2 regions of the Coprobacillus cateniformis genome follow, and region 2 is predicted to be linked to the other one. Evidence: a T-box and tRNA genes for the amino acid it is inferred to sense, from the RefSeq annotation. Region 2 holds a T-box; the other holds one or more tRNA genes.
What was found. A T-box is a leader RNA that pairs with one kind of tRNA and senses whether it is charged. The one in region 2 lies ahead of trpS (tryptophan--tRNA ligase), so its partner is inferred to be a tRNA-Trp.
Positions count from the first base shown of each region.

Region 1: it has a tRNA-Trp gene. The T-box ahead of trpS (tryptophan--tRNA ligase) is inferred to sense a tRNA for this amino acid. The anticodon was not compared.

Region 1 is NZ_WSNW01000001.1:2,834,635-2,845,868, reverse strand. It holds gene nrdG (anaerobic ribonucleoside-triphosphate reductase activating protein) at 1-204, opposite strand, end outside; gene GQF29_RS14000 (anaerobic ribonucleoside triphosphate reductase) at 201-2,501, opposite strand; gene GQF29_RS13995 (HPr family phosphocarrier protein) at 2,620-2,895, opposite strand; gene GQF29_RS13990 (hypothetical protein) at 2,984-3,349, opposite strand; tRNA gene GQF29_RS13985 (tRNA-Glu) at 3,449-3,524, shown strand; tRNA gene GQF29_RS13980 (tRNA-Trp) at 3,533-3,606, shown strand; partial or broken gene GQF29_RS13975 (M24 family metallopeptidase) at 3,829-4,518, shown strand; gene GQF29_RS18705 (hypothetical protein) at 4,692-4,886, opposite strand; gene GQF29_RS13970 (MalY/PatB family protein) at 4,879-6,057, opposite strand; gene GQF29_RS13965 (DUF3737 family protein) at 6,101-6,985, opposite strand; gene GQF29_RS13960 (cyclophilin-like fold protein) at 6,999-7,493, opposite strand; gene GQF29_RS13955 (flavodoxin family protein) at 7,554-8,117, opposite strand; gene GQF29_RS13950 (hypothetical protein) at 8,107-8,349, opposite strand; gene GQF29_RS13945 (LysR family transcriptional regulator) at 8,475-9,359, shown strand; gene GQF29_RS13940 (DUF1905 domain-containing protein) at 10,112-10,396, opposite strand; gene GQF29_RS13935 (DUF1846 domain-containing protein) at 10,541-11,234, shown strand, end outside.
Region 2 is NZ_WSNW01000001.1:725,113-736,346, forward strand. It holds gene GQF29_RS03670 (M42 family metallopeptidase) at 1-625, opposite strand, end outside; gene GQF29_RS03675 (GrdB-related putative oxidoreductase) at 718-1,239, opposite strand; gene GQF29_RS03680 (PTS sugar transporter subunit IIB) at 1,217-1,570, opposite strand; gene GQF29_RS03685 (PTS sugar transporter subunit IIC) at 1,823-3,187, opposite strand; gene GQF29_RS03690 (RDD family protein) at 3,277-3,879, opposite strand; gene GQF29_RS03695 (BglG family transcription antiterminator) at 3,879-5,795, opposite strand; gene spx (transcriptional regulator Spx) at 5,939-6,400, opposite strand; T-box leader at 6,504-6,704, shown strand; gene trpS (tryptophan--tRNA ligase) at 6,742-7,731, shown strand; gene GQF29_RS03710 (CDP-alcohol phosphatidyltransferase family protein) at 7,778-8,314, opposite strand; gene GQF29_RS03715 (alpha/beta fold hydrolase) at 8,336-9,082, opposite strand; gene GQF29_RS03720 (hypothetical protein) at 9,232-9,552, opposite strand; gene GQF29_RS03725 (helix-turn-helix transcriptional regulator) at 9,549-10,013, opposite strand; gene GQF29_RS03730 (hypothetical protein) at 10,103-10,669, opposite strand; gene GQF29_RS03735 (undecaprenyl-diphosphate phosphatase) at 10,892-11,234, shown strand, end outside.

The DNA of each region.
Region 1 (11,234 bases), 2.1 Mb from region 2:
AGTCACACCATCCAGCAATGGATTCTGATCAATTTCTAACAGACATTGCTCTGTATCTTCAATATATCCACCATCTATAGCATGACTATCAGGATTATGACAACCAGGACAGTGATGCAAACACCCTTGTGTGAATATGACATATCTTAGACCAGGCCCATCAACAATAGAATCATTGACTGTGCCATACAATCTTATTTTCATTGATGAATACCATGTTTCACACGGTCAGCTTCTTCAGCCTTTTTACCGTCATTAAAACGATCAAGAGTACCCACCAAATATCCAGTAATACGACGAATTCTTTCAAAACCATCATGTTCTGATTCAGTGCGCCCACATTTCGGACAAACATCATCTATAATTCCATTGTATCCACAAACAGGATCTCTATCAACTGGATGATTAATGGCTCCATAACCAATATGCGCATCGTGCATTGCACGTACTACTTTTTCAAAAGCTGTTAAATTCTTTGTAGGATCTCCATCCATTTCAATATAACTAATATGTCCACCATTTGTTAAGGTATGATAAGGTCCTTCAATCCTAATTTTATCATATGCACTGATTGGATAATAAACTGGAACATGAAAACTATTGGTGTAGTATTCACGATCCGTAACACCTTCCATTTTCCCATATATCTTTCTGTCTAACTTAACAAAACGCCCCGACAGTCCCTCTGCTGGCGTTGCAATGAGTGAAAAATTGAGTTGATATTTTTGAGAAGCTTCATCCATACGTTTACGCATATGAGCGATGATTTGCAACCCTAAAACTTGCGCTTTTTCATTTTCACCATGATGATAACCAATCAAAGCTTTTAATGCCTCAGCAAGTCCAATAAACCCTACTGTCAATGTTCCATGTTTTAAAACTTCTCTGACTTCATCTGTTGATTTTAGTTTTTCTGAATCTATCCATACACCTTGTCCCATTAAAAATGGATAATTCATAACTCTGCGTTTACATTGAATTTCAAATCTTTCTAGCAACTGAGCAATACATAAATCAATCATTTTATCTAATTTTTCAAAGAACTCATCAACATCACCTTTAGACTTAATTGCTAAACGTGGTAGATTAAGAGATGTAAAACTCAAGTTTCCACGTCCTGGTGCAATTTCCTTCGTTGGGTCATAAATATTCCCCATAACTCTTGTTCGACATCCCATATAGGCAACTTCAGTTTCTGGTGTTCCTTTATAATATTGTAAATTAAATGGCGAATCTATAAAAGAGAAATTTGGGAATAAACGTTTAGCAGAAACACGGCATGCTAATTTGAACAAATCATAATTTGGCTCACCATTATTATAATTGATTCCTTCTTTGACTCTAAAGATTTGAATAGGAAATATTGGTGTTTCTCCACCACCTAAGCCAGCTTCTGTTGCCAATAACACATTGCGAATAGCCATTCTCCCTTCAGGAGATGTATCCATTCCATAATTAATCGAACTAAATGGAACTTGTGCACCCGCTCTTGAATTCATTGTATTCAAATTATGAATTAATGCTTCCATAGCTTGATATGTTTCTTTATCTGTTTCTTGATATGTCTCTTCACAAGTAAAGTTTTGAATCTTCTCAATTATTTGTTGACTAAAACCATATTGCAAAAGAATTTCTTTTTCAGCCAATAAATATCCATTATCCTCTAATGTAGGAAAAACATGAAGTGATTTTACTTTTTGTAATACCTCATTTACATTCATATCTGTTAATAATTCAAGAGCTTTTTTCAAATTTTTATAATACCATTTTTTATATGAACGTCTTACGCCTTCAGCCATACCATAATCAAAGTTCACAATTGCTTGTCCACCATGCTGATCATTCTGGTTAGATTGAATAGCAATACATGTTAATGCTGAATATGTTGTTATACTATTTGGTTCTCGTAAAACACCATGTCCAGTTGAAAATCCGTTTTTAAACAATTTTATGATATCTATTTGTGTGCATGTTGTTGTGAGAGTTAAGAAGTCCATATCATGAATATGAATATCACCAGATTTATGTGCAGCACTATGCAATGGATTTAAAACAAACATTTCATTAAATTGTTTGGCTGCTTCAGCTCCATACTTTAACATTGTACCCATTGGTGCATCAGCATTGACGTTAGCATTCTCACGTTTTAAATCGCTATCCTTAGCATCTTGAAAAGTAATTTCTTCCATTGTTTTCATTAAACGAGATTTACGATCTCGTGAACGAGTACGTTCTGCACGATACAAAATATAAGCTTTTGCAATTCTGACATATCCCTTTGATATCAATGTCTCTTCTACAGTATCTTGTACCAATTCAACAGTTGGAAGTTCACTATGTCTTGCTTCTAATTTTTCTTCCACCTCTTGTGCAACTGCAATAGCTGTATCTAGATCATATTTAGCTTCTGTTGCTTGAAAGGCTTTATAAATAGCTCCAGCAATCTTATTGACGTCAAACTGGTCCATTCGACCATCTCTTTTTCTTATATATTTTATCATATGCAACCTCCTTACATTATTTTTAGTATCTCATACCTCTTTATTTTTCTCAATTCATATGATGAATAGGTCACGTTTTTTTATAAGAAAAGGATATCTTTCGATATCCCCTCCATTATTATTCAATTGTTGAAATTCCCAGTTCATTAATTTTAGCTTTAATTTCCTCTATAGCCTGCTTCTCATCTCCACCATCTGCAATAATTTCTAATTGCGCTTTTGTAGGGATTCCTAAAGATAAAACTCCCATCATACTTTTCAAATTGACTTCTTTGTTTCCATAACGTAAAGAAACATCACTATGAAATTGTTTGACTGCATTAACAAGTTCTGTGGTAGGAGTAGCATAGAGTCCAACTGGGTCTGTTACTATGAATTTTAAATTTTGAGCCATATATGATTCCTCCCTTACTTTCTTAAGACCATTATACCACAATCATATTCAAGAGGACAAAGAAACAGACTTGAAAATTTAAAATATTTTATTTTTTTCTTCTTAATGAACGCTTAGAAGCGTTAAGACCTTCTTCTTGTTCATGAAAGTCCATAAATCCACCCATATCATAAACTTCATAACCCTTTTTATAAATCTTCTTATATGCCCTTTCACTAATTGCAGGATTAATAGCATAGACACAATAAATACAATCTTCTTCAGGATAATAATCCTCAAAATGGTCCATGATTCTTAATGGTAAACATTCAGCACCAGCAATGTGTAAATTATCAAAATCCTTTACTTCATCAGCACAAATAATAACATACTTATCAGGATTCTTCACATATCGACGATATCCTTCATTAATATCCAATTTCTTTATTTCTATTTTTTTACCAAATCCAAACATAATATTTCCTCCAATACTTTTATATAATATCATTTATTCATCATTTTTACTATTGCTTTTGTTTTTTTTATATGATATTATATTGTGGCAACAGAAATTGGCCTGTTGGAGAAACGGTTAACTCACATGCCTTTCACGCATGCATTCACGGGTTCGAATCCCGTACAGGTCACCATATTTTGTAGGGGTGTGGTTCAATGGTAGAGCATCGGTCTCCAAAACCGTGGACGCGGGTTCGATTCCTGCCACCCCTGCCATGAGAAAGTTAGAGCAAATCATTGCTCTTTTTTTGTCTAAAGTTAATCATATACAACCAAAAGTCATCTTTTTGTGATGAGTCATTTTGGCCAACATACCATTTTGATAACTCTTTATACTAACTAAAAATTATTTTCTATAAATTCAATATATTCTTTTTGCTATAAAAAAATAATTACTATGATATAATTATTTCAAAACATAAAAATGGGAGAGATATAATGAATAATTTAACTATGCAAAATTTAAATAGAAAAACAATGCAATATCTCATAAACAATATTTCTGTTGGTATGAGTTTAAAAGAAATCAAAGATATGTGTGAAAAATATATGCTTGAAAATGGTGCGGACTCTTTTTGGTATTGGAATGTTGGAGCATTAATATTTTCTGGTGATGAAACAACAATGTCCATTTCTGGAAAAAGATATAAAGTTGCAAATAGAATAATTACTAATAATGATATTATCACTATTGATTTAAGCCCACAAAACAATAAATATTGGGGTGACTTTGCAAGAACTATTATTATTGAAAATAGCAAAGTTATTAATGATATCAATAATATTCAAAATCAAGAGTGGAAAAATGGATTGTTAATGGAAAAATATCTTCATGAAAGGTTAATATAGATTGTAACAGATGATATGACTTTTGAAGAACTCTATTATATTATGAATGATATCATCAAGAAGAAAGGATTTGTAAATTTAGACTTCCTTGGTAATTTGGGTCACTCAATTGTAAAAAATCAAGAAGAAAGAATTTACATTGAAAAAGGTAATCAAACACAATTATCAAAGGTAAACATGTTTACCTTTGAACCTCACATTAGTATGCCGAACTCAAAATATGGATATAAAAGAGAAGATATTTATTATTTTAAAGAAAATAAATTAATCAAACTTTAAAATTTCAATCACAGTTTAGTGATTGTTTTTTTATTTAGCAATTATTGGATTCTTTTCTAGTTTATTAAGCCTCTCAATCAACAATTTTTGATTATTGAACTGATTTTACATTCATTTATAATTTGTAAATCTAACTAATTATCTACAAGATTTGATATCGATAAAATCATCTATCAAATTTTCATGAGAGCTTTTAAAACTGTTAACTCACTAGATGTTAATTGAAAACCTTGATCACTTGATTTTATAAAATGATCAGTTTGAAAATAATATTGTTTGATTATCTCCTCAGTTGTTTTGTTATAAAGCTTTTCCATATTCATAACATCTTCAAATTCATGTAATCTCTCTAATTTCTTTTTATTCATAATTTTCACTTCCTTTTTTATAATTTCCAATACCTTGCCTTAATCTCTTTAAGCCATCATTTAAGCGTTCTTGAGGGCAAGCAATATTCATACGTATAAAACTTTTTGCATTCTTTCCATATTCTTCACCAGAGGATAAATACAATCCAGTTGTACTTCTTATAAATTCAACTAACTCTAAACTGTTTTTACATACATGTGAACAATCAATCCATAAAAGATAAGTTGCCTCACTAGGAGTAACATGTAATTCGGGTAAATATGTCTTTATATAAGCATGAGCCATTTGCTTATTACTTTCAATATAACTTTTCAATTCCTCAAGCCACTTTCCACCTTTTTCAAAAGCCGTTATTGATGCTGTTATAGCAAAACTATTGGGTTCAGCAACTTCATCAGTGTTGATAGCACGATTGACCTTATGACGCAAAATAGCATTGGGTACAACAATACATGATGTTTGCAAACCAGCCAAATTAAATGTTTTTGTTGGTGCAATACAAGTAATACTGTTCATGAGATTTGTTTGAGAAACGCTTGCAAAAGGAACATACTCTTTCCCTGGTGTAACAATATCACAATGAATTTCATCAGAAACAACCACAACATGATATTGAGCAGCTAAATCACCAATTCGCTGTAATGTTTCTTGACTCCATATTTTTCCAATTGGATTATGAGGATTACATAAAATCATTAAGGTTGTTTGTGGCATAGCAAGTTTTTTTTCTAAATCATCAAAATCAATATTATATTCATATCCATCATAAACAAGATCACTTGATAATACACAACGCCCATTATTAAGAATTGAATTGTAGAATATATTATAAACTGGTGATTGAATGAGAACATTCTCACCAACAGTTGTTAATTTTCTCACAATTGAAGATATAGCTGGTACAACTCCAGTACAAAACATCATCCATTCTTTTTCCATATTATACTGATGTCTTGTTTGCCACCAGTATTGAATACTTTGAAAATATTCATCAGGAACAATATTATATCCAAAAATTTTATGACTCACTCTTTTTTCGATTGCTTCAACTATTTCAGGAGCTGTTTCAAAATCCATATCAGCAACCCACATAGGTAATTCATGCTTGGCAACATCCCATTTCAATGAATCTGTTTCTTTCCTATTTGTTAGTTTTGAAAAATTATACATATGAATCCTCCTTAAATTCTTTCGGCTATATTATCAACCATATTTAACAGTTTACATAATCACATTGATATGAGTCTCCAACAATTGGATTTGTAATCATAATTTTTGTATCTTGGGGATTAATTTTTGTTTCATCTAAAATAATTTCACCAATACTATGAGCTCTTATTACTCCAGATATAGGATTGGTTATACTATCAATATGCGAGACAATATCCGCATCAATATTTGAACAATACTCAAATGCCAAAGATGTATTGATTAACTTACAATTCACCATTTTCACATTATCCATATAACATAACCCTTGCAGACTTTCAATTGTACAATTGATAAAAGTTATATTTTTAGAATTCCATGCCAAGTATTCTCCAATAATTGTTGAATCATAGACAATAACATTCTCACAATTCCAAAAAGCATCCTTAGAAATTAACTTTGCATTATGAACTTCAATATTTTTAGCTCCATCAAAACAATAATTTCCTGTTAAATGCAAATCATCAATAATGATATTTTCACTACTCATTCCAAAATAATCACCTCTTGCACTGACTTTATTTAATCTTATATCATGACAATTCCAAAATGATTCTTGTGCAAATGGCATATCTACATTTTTTAATGTAATATCACTTGCACGTCTAAAAGTTTTAGGCGCCTCAATGATACACTCTCTCATATCAATATGATGTGTATACCAAATTCCTGAACGTGCTGTTTCTAAAAAAGTAGAATTTGTAACAACTACATTTTGACAATACCATAATGGATATTTCCATTTAAAAATACTTTGATTAATGTCTATATTTTGACTTTCTTTTAATGGTGATTCCCCATCAGCAAAAATAGAATCTTCAATTCTAACTCCATTACTTTGAAATAGAGCTCTTTCTCCACTTAAATATTTTTGTTTCACGAATTCCATAATCATTTCCTCCTTATTTATTAACTTGAAATGTGACTTTCACATCCTTGCTTCCAACTAAATTTTTTATATTTTTCAGATTATCAATATATCCTATCTTAGTATATTGATAAGGGGTGGAAAAACTTTCATAGAATAAAACAAGACAATTATTCCCAAAAAGCATAAGATCTCCTGTTTCAATTTGATCAATTGATTCGCTCATAATTGGCAGTTGAAAATCAAGATAATGATACTTCTCATTTCCATGTAATTCTTTCATTTGAATGGTTAATGGTAATCTATTGATTAGGCTTTCAACTGTATCATTTTGATAAAGATTGACTTGCCATTCTTGATTATTAATAATCATTGTTATAGTCTTCACTTGTTGCTCTCCTTGATTTGTTTTGAATTGATCATTGACAATTTTAGAATCTTTTTTTTGACAATTTAAGATTTTAAGATTTACGTTATGACAGCCTATAAGAATCATAATCAAACTGATGAGAATCATAATTTTTTTCATTGATATCACCCCCCTTTCTATTTAAGATTCATTTAATTCTACAATGATTTTTTTACCTCTTCATGGATTTCCTCTGTTCTCAATATTTTTTCCCATTTCATAAGCTTGTTCCAAAATATCATGATGATTGTTAACATCACCATATTGATCAATTCCCACCCCTTTAATAACACCTCTAAGACTTGAATGTTCAAAACAGTCTATCCAACCATATAAACCATGAATAAGATTGTCAATTGATTTTTCATTTTCATCAGCACAAGTTGCCAATAAGTAAACATCTCTAAAATGATAATCATCAATAAACAATGGATTTGTTCTATCTAATAATGTTTTCATTTGACCACTCATTTCATAGAAATAAACTGGTGTTGCAAAAACAATAACATCAGCATCTTTTATCTTATGGATAATCTCATTTGCATCATCTTTGATGATGCATTCAGTTCCTTTTTGACATACAAGACATCCCTTACAAAAATGAATATCTTGAGAGACTAGAGATATCTTTTCAACATGATTTCCTTTTTCCATCGCCCCTTTCACAAATGCATCTGCTAATAAATCAGAATTCCCACCCTTTCTTAAACTTGTTGAAATAACAATAACATTTTTATTTTCCATCACCATTCTTCTCCTTCTTTAACATAAAAATGAAATAATCTAAGCAATCTATTTCTTTTTGTACATGATGCATTTTTTCCATAAGTTTACATCTTTGACATTTTAAAAATAAAACTTGTTTATCAATATCACTATTTTGGCGAATCTCTAGAAATCTTTTTATTTGATTCTTATCACATCCAGCATCTTGTAAATTTTGTTCAATGTTCTCCTTTAAAAATTGAATTTTCATGATTATCACTCCTCATAAATTATTTTAAGACAAGATATATCAAATATCAAATACCTATATCAAATGGTAATGTATACTTGAAGAGCATATCTGAAATCATTATAATAAAAATGAGGTGAAGGATTATGGAATTAAGAGTTTTACAATATTTTTTAGCTATCGCAAGAGAAGAAACAATTTTAGGTGCTGCTGAACGCCTGCATATGACTCAACCAACATTATCTAGACAAATGAAAGAACTGGAAGAAGAATTAGGCAAACAATTATTTATTCGTGGCAATCGGAAAATCACACTGACTGATGATGGCATGTTGTTACGACAAAGAGCAGAAGAAATTGTCACTCTGGTTGAAAAAACCGAAAGTGATATTATGCTTTCTGACGCCTCTCTTTCGGGTGACATTTATATTGGAGCAGGTGAAACCGATGGTATGCGCTTAATCGCAAAGGTTATGCATAAATGCTGTGAAGTCTATCCAAATATTAAGTTTCATATTTTTAGTGGCAACTCACAAGATGTTGCAGATAAAATAGAAAAAGGATTGCTTGATTTTGGAATATTTGTAGAACCTGCTGATATATCTAAATATGACTTTATTAAACTACCATCATGCGATACTTGGGGACTCCTTATGCGAAAAGACAGTCCACTTGCAAATAAAGAAAGCATTCTTCCAGATGATATCAAAGATCTTCCATTGATTTGTTCAGACCAAGTTATGTTTCAAAATGAAATCTCTGGTTGGATGGAGTACAGTTATGATAAATTAAATATTGTTGCAACATACAATCTTATATATAATGCTTCATTATTAGTTGAAGAAGGTAATGGTTATGCCTTAACCTTAGATAGATTAATCAATACAACTGGTCATAGTCCATTATGTTTCAAACCACTTGAGCCTAAGTTACAAGTTGGATTGACGCTTGTCTGGAAAAAATATCATCTATTTTCTCGTGCAGCAGAATACTTTATTAAAACATTACGCCAAGAATTTGAGACTTATTAAAAAGATCTAGAATTGATATCTAGATCTTTTTGTTTGTATAGTTATGAAATTGTCTATCTAATCCATATTACAATACACGCATAAACAATCAGTGTTCCTATCAAATCAAATATCACAGTATTACTGGCATATGCAACATTTCGATCTTCACAAAAATGTGAAATATGAGTATTGGAAATAAAACATCAAAGACAATACTATTTGTACCATCTTTTTGCACTACTGTAATAAGTTCTTTAACTCTAGAAATAAATCATAATAAAACCATAATAATGTTGATATTGCTATCATAAATTTCTCCTTTTGTTCATTTACAATTTATATTCTAATGATAATTGTCATAAATCAAATACCTATTAAAAAAAACATCTTTATATCTTTTAAACATATGAAAACTCTTTATCAATATCATAAGTTCTCTGAGAAAAAAGTAAATATTTTCTTTAATAATTGAAGATAAATCAAGATATGAAACCAACTTTAATAAACTGATAATTATCTCAGAAGAAATTATACAGTATCAAATAATCAATAAAACTTTCAAATCATTATAAATAGCAGTTCAAGACCACATCAACAAACAAAAAAAGAGATGATTTTCAGTCATCTCAACAATCTTCTTCATAAAACTATCTATCATTCTTAACATTAACTCACATCCTCATAATCCCATATTCACTCTTATGATGATTATTTGCATGATTTTAACCTTAAATACATCATGAGCACTGTGACATTTATCACAAACCTTTCTATTTTCCTGACAATTCAGTTCTCTCTTGTATTGTCACATGAACTGTATCGCCTGGTTGCTTCCCTATTAATGCTCTTATATCTTTTCTTAAACCAAGAATATGATAAGGGGTTTTCATTCTCACCAAACTGCCATTGTACTCAACACCATCAAATGTTGCTTTGACTTTGACACGTCCTTTTTGAAATTCTTCACGAACATCATATGGAAAGATAATATATGCCCCATCAATATCTGGAACTTTTTGTATCTCAGCATCAAATTCATATAATTTTTCATTCATATTTTATCACCTTATTCATTATAACATCTTCTCTTAAGAATATACAATTTATACACGAATAATATTTATTATTTTGACAAATTCTTATTATTTTCTTTAACTTCACCCTATTTTCTATATAATGAAATCTAGGAGTGAAAGAGAATGAAAAAGGCGTTTAGTAATGAATTATATGTAGAATTACAATCAAAACATATCCAAGAAAGAATTGATCAGTTTGATAATAAACTTTACTTGGAATTTGGTGGAAAACTTTTTGATGATAATCATGCATCACGAGTTCTCCCTGGATTTGAACCAGATAGTAAATTAAAAATGTTATTGACTTTCAAAGACAAAGTGGAAGTCATTATTGCTGTTTGTGCAAAAGATTTAGAAAGACATAAAGTAAGAAGTGATTTAGGTATATCTTATGATGATGAAGTTTTAAGATTAATTGATGAATATCATCGTGTTGGTCTTTATGTTGGAAGCGTAGCAATTACACAATATCGCCATCAAAACGCTGCTGATACATTTAAAGCCAAATTAGAAAATAGAGGTGTAAAGGTCTTTATTCACTATCCTATTGAAGGATATCCTCATGATGTCAATCATATTATCTCTCAAGATGGATTTGGTAAAAACGATTACATAGAAACTTCAAAACCATTAGTTGTTGTCACTGCACCAGGTCCTGGATCAGGAAAGATGGCAACTTGCTTATCTCAATTGTATCATGAACACTTACATGGTGTGAATGCAGGTTATGCAAAGTTTGAAACATTCCCAATTTGGAATCTTCCTTTAAAACATCCTGTAAATTTAGCCTATGAAGCTGCCACAATTGACTTAAACG
Region 2 (11,234 bases):
GCATTCCCACTTCTTCTTGAACAGTGGCACCTATATATAAATCATAATCCAATTCAACATCTTTTAAAGCTTCTAAAACCTCAACAGCCATAACACATCCATAACGATTATCCCATGCCTTAGAAAGAATACGATTTTGGTTCAAAACTGTAAAAGGACCATCTAATACTGCACTATCACCAATACTCACCCCCATTGCTTCAACATCTTGTTTTGAAGTCGCTCCAACATCAATAAACATCTTTTTATCATCACACACTTCTACATCTTTTAATGAACAACCAATTGTTCCTGGCACTTCTTGTCCATCTTGTTTTAAAACACGAACACGATGTGAGAGAAGAACTTGATTATCAATGCTCCCAATTTTTATAAATTTTAATAGGCCATTTGTAGTGACTTCAGTAATCATTAAACCCACTTCATCCATATGGCCACATACCATGACCTTTTTTGCATTTTCTTTTTGACTTTTTTTAATTGCAAATAAACTTCCTAAATGATCATAAATCAGTTCATCACAATAGGGTTGTAAATATGATTTTAATAATTCAGAGACATATCTTTCATCTCCAGCAATTCCAATGACTTGTGTTAATTCTTCCATTAATTTTAAAGTATCCATAACATACCTACCTTTCATTATTATTATAATTCTTAACAGACAATAACTTATGTAAGTTTCTTTCCTATTAAACGGAAAAAAAGAACATGCCTTTAATAAACATGTTCTTTAACAAACGCCATTACATCTTCTTTATTGACTAACATTTTTGTAAATGTAATCATATTTGCTAATGCTTGATTTAAACCTGTCCCACCTTTTTTAGGCATCTTAAGAATATAGACTTTATCTTTATAATCAGAAATAGCTTTTTCACATTCTTTTGACATCATAGCAAATACTGGTATATCTGTATGTTCATGAATCGTTAAAGCTGTTTTTGCTGCCATGACTCCATATTCAGCATAATTAAAACATGGTCCACAAATGACTACATCTGGCTGAATTTTCTTAGCCATAGCTGCAAACTTTTTAGAAACAGTTTCTGGGTCTTTCATAAATGTTCCATTTCCACAATATAAAGTTCCAACAATCTTACCACCAGCATCCTTTAACTGTTTTTCAAACATATTGCATGAACCAATTGGCATCATCTTTCCACCTAATGCTAAATCAGCACTCTCTTTTCCTCCTAACCCAGACTGTGTTTGATCAAATATCATCAATACTTTCATTTTTCTTCTCCTTATTTTCCTGCATTGCCAGAAGTGCTTTCTTTAAGACTTTGTCACTGTTTAACATTCCATAATCTTCTTGTGAAATCATTATAATAGGAATATTTAAATGACTGAATCTTTGTCTTGTTTCTTCTAACAAATACTTAACTTGAGGTCCTAGAAGAATAGCATCTGGTAGTGCCCATTTTTCAATAACACTTGGTAATTTACCATGAGGATAAGCCACAATTTCAACTGGTAATTTGTGTTTATTGGCACAATCCTGCATCATACTTGCCAATATACTTGTGGACATTCCCTGACTACATAACAAATATATCTTCTTCATAGTTCCTTGTTCTCCTTTATTATAGTTAAAATATTATTTTTATCTTTCAAATTCTTTTCCTAATATTAGGAAAAAATTCTTAATTGTTTCTTACTCATATTAACATAGACACAGCTACCCATTGGAAGAGTCACCATTGGTATCGTATATCTAAAACCCATATTACATATAACCTTACTCCTTTTTTAATCATTATAACATAATTTATTATCAGAAGACCAAAAAGCTATAGCCAAACTATAGCTTTCATTTTTATAAATCCGAAAGATCTAAATCATCAAATGAGATATCTTCTTCAACATCATCTTCGGCTTCTAATTCTTCTTTGAGATATTGTTTATCTAGAGCTTTAATAAATGGGAAATATACAACACACCCTAAAGCCAATAACAAGAATTGCCATAATGCTGCAATTGGATCTCCTGTTGATAGCCATCCAGAAAAACCAATTGGTGTTGTCCATGGTAAATTAACTCCAGTTGTTTTTGGTATAATATGCCAAAGTGTTGCACAGTAAGATAATATTAAGTTCATCATTGGTACTAAAATAAATGGAATGGCAATAATTGGATTTAATACAACTGGTAATCCAAAGATAATTGGTTCATTAATTCCAAAAATACCTGGAACAATACTTAATCTTCCTAATTGTTTAATACGTTGAGATTTACAGAACCCTAACATAACAATGACTAATGATAAAGTTGAACCACCACCACCAAAATTGCAGAAGAAATTAGAGAAAGGATTTGTAAAAATATGAGGCAATGCCTGTCCTGCTTCAAATGCAACCTGCTGCTCAATAGTTAAAACATTTCCAATAAAGTATACAGAGTTAGCAACTGCTGGTCCATTAATTCCAAAGAACCATAAGAAAGTACATGCAAATGAGTAAATAGCATTTGCTGCTAAAGTATCTCCCATACCTTTCAATGGTGTTTGTAAAATCTCTAACACAAATTGATGAGCTGTACCAAATGAAGTCATTCCAAATAGAATACGTACCAAGAAGAAGATTGTCATAACGAATGCACTTGGTACTAATGCTGCAAATGAATCACAGACAGCTGGTGGTACACCTTTAGGCATCTTAATTGTCCAACCCTTTTTATAAACCCATGTAAAGATTAAAACTGAACTAAGAGCACACACAAGTCCCATAAAGATACCATCTGCTCCGATATATCTAAATGCTAAACCATTAATACCATTTTCAGCAGCATCACTGCCTTCTAGTAAACTAACACCTGGAATAGATGCTATACTTGTGTTTGTTAGAATAACAAAAGCAACCAATGACACGACTGCCCCCTGAATTTTATCACCTTTTAATTCTCTAGCGAATGCATAACCAGTACCTACACAAGTCAGTAGCCCAGTCATATTAAAAGTTGCCCTTGATACATTTGTGAACCATGTTCCCCAGTTTTCCCCAAATACACTTGCCATCATTTCATCCCAGCCTGGTATTGGGAAGTTAGCGATTAACAAGAAGATTGACCCAACAATCAATAATGGAGTTGTGATTAAGAATCCATCACGGATAGCGATTAATACTCTATTTTTACCAAGTTTATCAGCAATTGGCATTAATACGCTTTCTAGTTTGTTAAACATAAATTTTCCTCCTTTTAAAATCTATCTCCATTATAGCAACTAAATTTATCTAATTTTTCTAAAAAATCTTCCTAGTATATAGGAAATATTTAATCTTCTACAACAATTGATAATTTTGTTCCTGCAATATAATCATGGAACATTTTACGTTTTGGTGAAGCACAAGCCCAAAGCATTGATAGGGCTGTTATGATACCAAAAACATAAACATATATATCATTTAAGTCTTTCCCTATGAAAATATTAATCATTTGATGAAAATAACTTGAACTTGCTGCAATATATCCTTCAACTATCATGACACCAATTGCCTCACGTTTCAAAAGAGTTATAAAATCAACATAACTATCATCCTCTTTCACAACTTGAATGTTCATAATCTTTTTAGCAAAAGTTTGACCAGGATAAATTTTTAAAGGTACAAAAATAAAATAAGCCAAATAGATAATAATTGCCATAATTCCTGCTAATATGCTATATGGATAAGGAAGTTCTGTAATATTTTGTGTAATTTCTAGGTCTTGAAAAAAGATAGAATATATTAGCACAACTGGAATACCAGCCAACATACTGGCAGCATACCAATCAATAATATATGCAAACAGTCTTTTAAAGTTATTTACAGTGGTTGGTTGAGATTGAATCATTTTTTTATTCTGGAAAGCAGCATAATTGATTTTTGGTTTTTTCATTATTTTTTCTCCTTTGTGATTTTACAAATAAACTCATTATAGTCTCTAGATTCTAGTAAATCAGAAAAATGACCAGCCTCTCCAATCGCCTGACTTAACCAATCAAAAAACATCTTTAAAACTTCATGATCACCTTCATTGATAGCTAATAAGATAACCAATTTAACTTTAAATGAACCCCAATCAATCGGATTCTTTAACAGTGCTACTGATACTGTAGGTGTATTGACATAATCTCCAAAAGAATGTGGTGTAGCAAATGAATAAGCAAAAGATGTGGGTGACATTTCTTCTCTTTTTAAAACACCTTTTTTAAAGAATTTATTCACAACACCTCCGCTATACAATTCATCACATAAATATTCAATAACTTCTTGTGAACTTCGTTTATCTAAATCAACATAGAAGTATTGTGGATTGATAAGTTGTGATATTTTTTGATTAAAGACTATTTGAAATCTTTTCTTCTCTAATTTAGACAAAGCTTGGAAGATGATTGATTCGTCCTCATTGTTAATAAACATACTCACTTGAATAGTGAGAATATCTAATTCATGTGAAAGTGGTGTCATAGTAATTAATAAATCTGGATTTAAAGCAAGAACTTTTGCCTCTTCAAACAATGGTAATGTCTCAACAATTTCTAATCGCTCACTAAAAGTTGATTCTACTTTTTTTTGCCCTAATGTTGAAAAATTTTGATCATAAGGAATGATCATCACAACCTTAAATTTACTATTTCTATTTAGTCGTTCATAAGCAGCACCAAAATGCAAAGCAATGAAACCCATTTCTGATTCATTAATATGAATATTCAAACACTCTTCTAAAGCATTTCCAACTGATACCCCCATTTCAAAAACAAGAGGATAATTCCTTTTAATATCATGAATAAAGAGATTATCAGCATTTATATTTTGTTGATATCTCTCAATCAATCCTTGTAAATGCATTTTTAATCCTGCCATAAAATCTTCATCTTCATGAAATTGAACATGCAATTTCTTTTCAATTGGTGTAACAACATTTTGTAGTAATTCATCTATATCAATATGATTCTCATCAATAAAAAGATGTTTAGGTTGATATTGTCCACTCTTATTAGAAAATAATAATGCCAATAAACATATTTCATCTTCATGTATCTCAATAGGAATGAATTCCATAAGTCTTTCAAAATACTCACTTGCAATTTTATATTCAATACTTTGTAACAAAGCCTGATTTTTTCTTTCTGTTGTATAAAACTGACAGTTTAACATTCTTTCGATACTTATACCAACATGTAATATTAACATTGGAAACATTGTTTCTTTAATAACATATTGATGATTTTTAAGTACATTTACAAGAATATCCGTTGCTTTAACTAAATCAAAGTCTTTATAAAACATTGCCAATTTATTTAAGTTTAAAAAATTCCCTTGTGTTTCATTTGATAGCAGTTCTTTATATAATTTTCTCTTCTCTATTTCATCGCCCTTTAAATATATATAATTCTTAGAACGAACTAATTTCAGATGAGAATATTTTTCCAATGTTTTACGTACTTTCTTGATATCATTTTCAATTGAATACCCACTTACATATATATCTTCTTGTAAGAAAGTGAGATTAATACCTTCTTCATGAATTAATAACTGTTGAATTAAATATGTACATCTTTGAGCTGGAGTTTGAGGAATATCTTTTGGTGTTTCAATATATATCTGATTATATTTATCTATATTTAAGAAGTAGCCCATACGAATATTCGATTGAATGAGTTCCTCTTGGAAATTTTTATTTATTGCATCAATATCTGAACGAATTGTACGATCTGAGACTCCTAGCAGTCTAGCAAGTTCTTTACCTGTAATCCATTCTTTATTTTCATAAAATATAGAGATAATCCTCTCTTGTCTTTTATTGAGCATACAATATCCCTCTCTTTCTTGCAAATTATAACATTATTTTTTCTGATACTCTTATATCTTTATTTCCTAAGTATTAGGAAGTGATTAACACTTTCATCATTTCATTTCCTAAATAAAAAACAGGCAGAGTATACTCCGCCCAGTTATTCGCATCTTTCAGGACAGTCTGCCTGTTGATTTTTATAATATTCAGTTTTGATATCTGTAAATTGTGGACAGAAATCACTATTGTCACACTCTTGCAACCTTCTTAATTCTCGTGGAATAAATGCTCTTATTTCTTCGGCATTATACCCAACTTGGAAACGTCTTTCATCAATGATGATTGGTCGTTTCAATATTGACGGATTCTCTTGAATAAAATGAATCAATTGGTTGACTGACATATCATCTAAATCAACTTGATTTTCTTTTATAATTTTAGATCTTTTAGAAATAATATCATCTGTACCATTCTCACTTCTTTCTAAAAGTTCTCTTAATTCTGTTTCTCTTAAAAGGGTTGAAAAGATGTTTTTTTCTACATAAGGGATTTGGTGTTCTTTTAACCAAGCCTTTACTTTACGACATGATGCACAACTTGGTGCTGTATATATTCTAATCATAGTATCAACTCCTTGCATTTCATATTATACATCATTTTGTTTATTTATGAAATTCTTTTTTGATAATCTCTTGATTTTTAATTCAAAGACTTCTATAATGACAATAAAGACAAAGAAGGAATGGAGTAATTTATGTAACATGTTGAAAGAGAACTTGTGGTTGGTGCAAACAAGTCATGAACATAAATGAATTGGGATTCTGGAGTTATAGATGGCATCAGTCATTTATCGTTAATCGCGTTAAGATGAAAGTGCATATCAAATGATATGAATAAAGGTGGTACCGCGTTCAAACGTCCTTTTTGTAAGGATGTTTTTTTATGTTAAGGAGGAACTAAATAATGAAAAGAATGTTAAGTGGAATTAAACCAACAGGTCGTGTGACTTTAGGAAATTATATTGGTGCTATAAAACCATTTGTTTCTTATCAAGACGAGTATGAGATGTTTATCTTTATTGCAAATTTACACTCTATGACAATTTATCAAGAACCAAAGGAACTCAGACAAAATACAAAAGATTTGATTGCTCTTTATATTGCAGCAGGGTTAGATCCAGAAAAAGTGACTCTCTTTTTGCAATCAGATGTTTTAGAACATGCACAACTTGGTTGGTATTTAGGATGCATGGTATCTATGGGAGAATTATCTCGGATGACACAATATAAGGATAAAGCATCTAAAAACGAAGTTATTGGTGCAGGTATTTTCAATTATCCTTCACTTATGAATGCAGATATCCTGATGTATGACCCTGATTATGTGCCAGTTGGGGAAGATCAAAAACAACACGTAGAACTATGTAGAGATGTTGCTGAGAAATTCAATTCACGTTATAGTGAAACTTTTAAACTTCCAGAGCCATTAATTGCAAAAGTTGGTGGAAGAATAATGGATTTACAAAATCCAACAAAGAAAATGTCTAAATCGGATGAAGCTGGTAAAGGTACAATTTATATTCTAGATGATATAAATGTTTCAAAAAAGAAAATTAAATCAGCTGTTACAGATAGTGATGGGTATATCCATTATGATCCTGAAAACAAACCTGGTATTTCTAACTTGCTAGAGATTTACTCAATTATATCTGAACGTTCAATTGATGATATTGAAAAACAATATGATGGTAAAGGATATGGTGAATTTAAAACTGATTTAGCTGAGATTGTAGGAGCAGAACTTGAGAAAATTCAAGCACGTTATAAAGAAATTACAACAGGAAGCTATTTGGATGATGTTCTAGAAGCTGGAGCCAACAAAGCAAGACCTATTGCAAGAAAAAAACTTGCAAAAGTAGAAAGAAAAATAGGAATTACTATCAAGAAGAAATAAGGAATCGTAAAAAACGATTCCTCTTTTTATATCCTATATCCATGATTTACTTTTCTCGTTCCCATAAACCTTTTCTATCTCTTATCAATGTTTTACATTTCATCATCATAATCATATCCTCAATCATTGATAACGTTGCTAAAACACTTGCAATAATCATATAAACATTTAATCCAAGACATAAACATAGTATTGGAAAACTCCATAAATATAACCCTGTTATTTTATTAAGAACAGTATGATGAAAAACAAATTGTCGATATCGATAAAAACCAATTACAATTGTTATCATCCGACCTATCGATATCATAACAAGAATATCTATCATCCATTCTTGCCACTTGAAAAGTGGAACAAAAATAAACATTGATATACATATAAAAAATAGGTCTGCAAGACTATCCAGCAATGTTCCAAAATCACTTGCAACATGTAATCGCCTTGCTAGATAACCATCACAAATATCACTTAATCCACACAAAAAATAAATAAGTAAAAAGAATGGTGAGAAAGGTTCAATTCCTAACAACATGCCTGATAATAAAATTCTTAAGCTTGTTATGATATGAGGAATCTTCGCCATACTCTCACCTACTCTTTCTTATCATATAAAGTCTTTCACAATTTGTGCAACCTCTTCAGCACGACTAAGAACAGTTGGATGTTGACCATCTTTAAACAAATATGAACTCCCATGCATAACATCTTTGAGGATATCATCAAATTCATCTTTGAGATTTTGTCCTAGCATTTCATCATTAAGACTCCCAATCAGTAAAAGTGGATTTTTTATACTCTCAAATGAATCATGAAAAAGCGGTTCTTGTGATTGTGCTAATGAAACAAGTGATCTTGTATTCGCCTCCACAACCGACAACCAATCTTCACCCTGACACCATTCATAAAAAAGTTTAGCATCTGCATCTTTTATAGAGAAATTCCTTTCAGCCAGCAAATCATCAGCAAAACCTTCTCTTAAAGTTCTTCCATCAAAACTATCAGCAATCACCTTTCCAATAAGTTCTGGTTTTTTCATAACAACATGAAGTGCAACATATGCCCCTCCACTTGTTCCTAAAAGATGAACTCTATCATAAGATAAATGTTCCAATAGAGCAATTGTCTGCAAAGCTTGATCTTCCCATAATTGAATTGGGAATTCTTTCACTCTATCTGATTGTCCATTCCCTAAAAAATCTATCAAAATGCATTGAAAACAATCTTGATATAAAGGTAAAATCATCTCAAACATCTTTGATGATGCTGTATCTCCATGAAGGAATAATAATGGTTCTCCTTCCCCTATAACCTGATAAAAAATATTTTTTGATTGATATTTAAAATATGACATCATTGTCCTCCTAATCTTTTCTTTAACTGTTATGATTAGCAAGACTTATTACACTTAAGCCTTGCTTAGTGCAATAACATCCATATACCCATATAATCAACTCCTTTTTTCTATTATAACAATCAAAAAGAGAAACAGCAATACTATAGCTATTTCTCTTTAATTTCTTTGATATCTTTAATTTGTGATATTCTTATGACTTTCTTTATTTCCTTTTTAGATTTTTGAATGACAATCATCAGCCATTCATCATCATAATCTTGAATAACCCCTATTGTACTATAAGCAATATCAATCATCCATGATGGCTCTTGTAAAACTATTTCACATCTTTGATGAACAAAATCCTTCAAGCGTTCTTGTATTAAAATGACTTCTTTCACATCCTTTTTTGTCGTTGTGGGTGCTTTCACAACACGTAAAATGTTTAAACAAACCAAAAGAATAATAATCAATAAAATCTCTATCATATCTTTTCCTCCACAACTTCAAAACCATTCACTGTTGCCAAATCAACTAGTTTTGTCACAGTTTCCTTTTTAAACAATGAACCTGCACTCTTTCTTTGATATTGAATTTTAATCCAATCCTCATTCATATCAATAATTTTAGCCTTAGGAGTCGTTGTTGTATCAAACAATAACGAACCATCACTACATTCTAATATACATGTTTGTCCAACCAAAGAAAACAAAGCATGCAGATCTTTCTTTGCTTTCTCCTTAATAATAACCTCTACATCATTCTCAGTTAAATCATCTAAACTCACATTATAGAGATTAGCAAGCATTCTCGCTTTATCTAAAGTTGGAATTCCTTGATCACTTTCCCAATTAGAAATAGTCTGTCTTGTCACTGAAATCAAATCAGCTACCTCTTGTTGACTATATCCATGTTTTTTTCTTAATCGCATTAATTTCTCACCTAACATAATTAACCTCCAACATATCTATATTATAAAGAAAAAAGACATAATTGCCTAGCAAATCTCTTTAGCAATATGTCCAATTCTTTTCACATTTAACGCTTTTGTATCAATTCACGATACAATAATTCATGTAAAGAAGAATATCCTTTTTCAATCTTATGCTTTAAAGCTAAATATTGTTCACTTGGACCTTCTTCATGGATATTTAATTGTTCACATAATTCTAAAAACAGTTCATAGTGAACAACAAAGATTTCATCAATTACCTCTTCAATACAAATCTTTCTCATTCTTTCTTGCCTTGTTAATCCAAATTCCTTTTCGTATGCTTCTTCAAGAATACGATATTCAAAATGAGTATAACCCACTGTCTTAATAATTTCATTAATAATTGTTCTTTGTGATAATAGAACTGTTCCTCTTCGACGAATATTTTGATCCCTTGTCTCTATGACTACACTATATTGACCATCACCTACAACAAAAATACTATCTTCTATTCCTTCTAAAACCATTTGACAATAAATAAAATCATGTAATTGTTCTTGACTCACACGATAAATCGGCAAATAGTGGAATTCTTCATAACAGTCATCATCCTGCCACTCATAGGGTTCTAACAGTTCTTCATCGTCATACACCATATTCACTAAAAACATAAACAACCCCCTATATTTCATTTTATTCTAGTATTCCTTAAAAATGCGTTATTATAATTCTTTCTATATTTTTTTAATAAATTCATATATAATATATGTATATGATAAAAATAGGAAATAACTTACAATTTTGAAAGTCATTAACTTAAAAATGTAAGAATCAATTATGGTTAGATGTTTATTTTCTATATATACTATAGATAGGAATAAGGGGGAATCAATATGGAAGTCTTACAAAATATAATTGTTTATGCTATTTTAGGAGCTATTCAAGGGTTTAGTGAACCAATTCCTATCTCAAGCAGTGGACATTTGGTTATTTTTAAAAATATCTTTGAACATTTTGGATGGAATTTTCCTACCACTGATATCACTTTTGAGGTGCTTGTCAATACTGGTTCTCTATTAGCTATTATGTTCTATTATCGAAAAGATATAGCTAGATTATTTATGTCTTTTTTTGGTTATATGTTCAAAGCAGAAAAACGTGATGAACTGCTTCCAGATTTTAGATATTGCATGCTGTTGATTGTTGCAACAATTCCCGCTGCTATTGGTGGTGTAT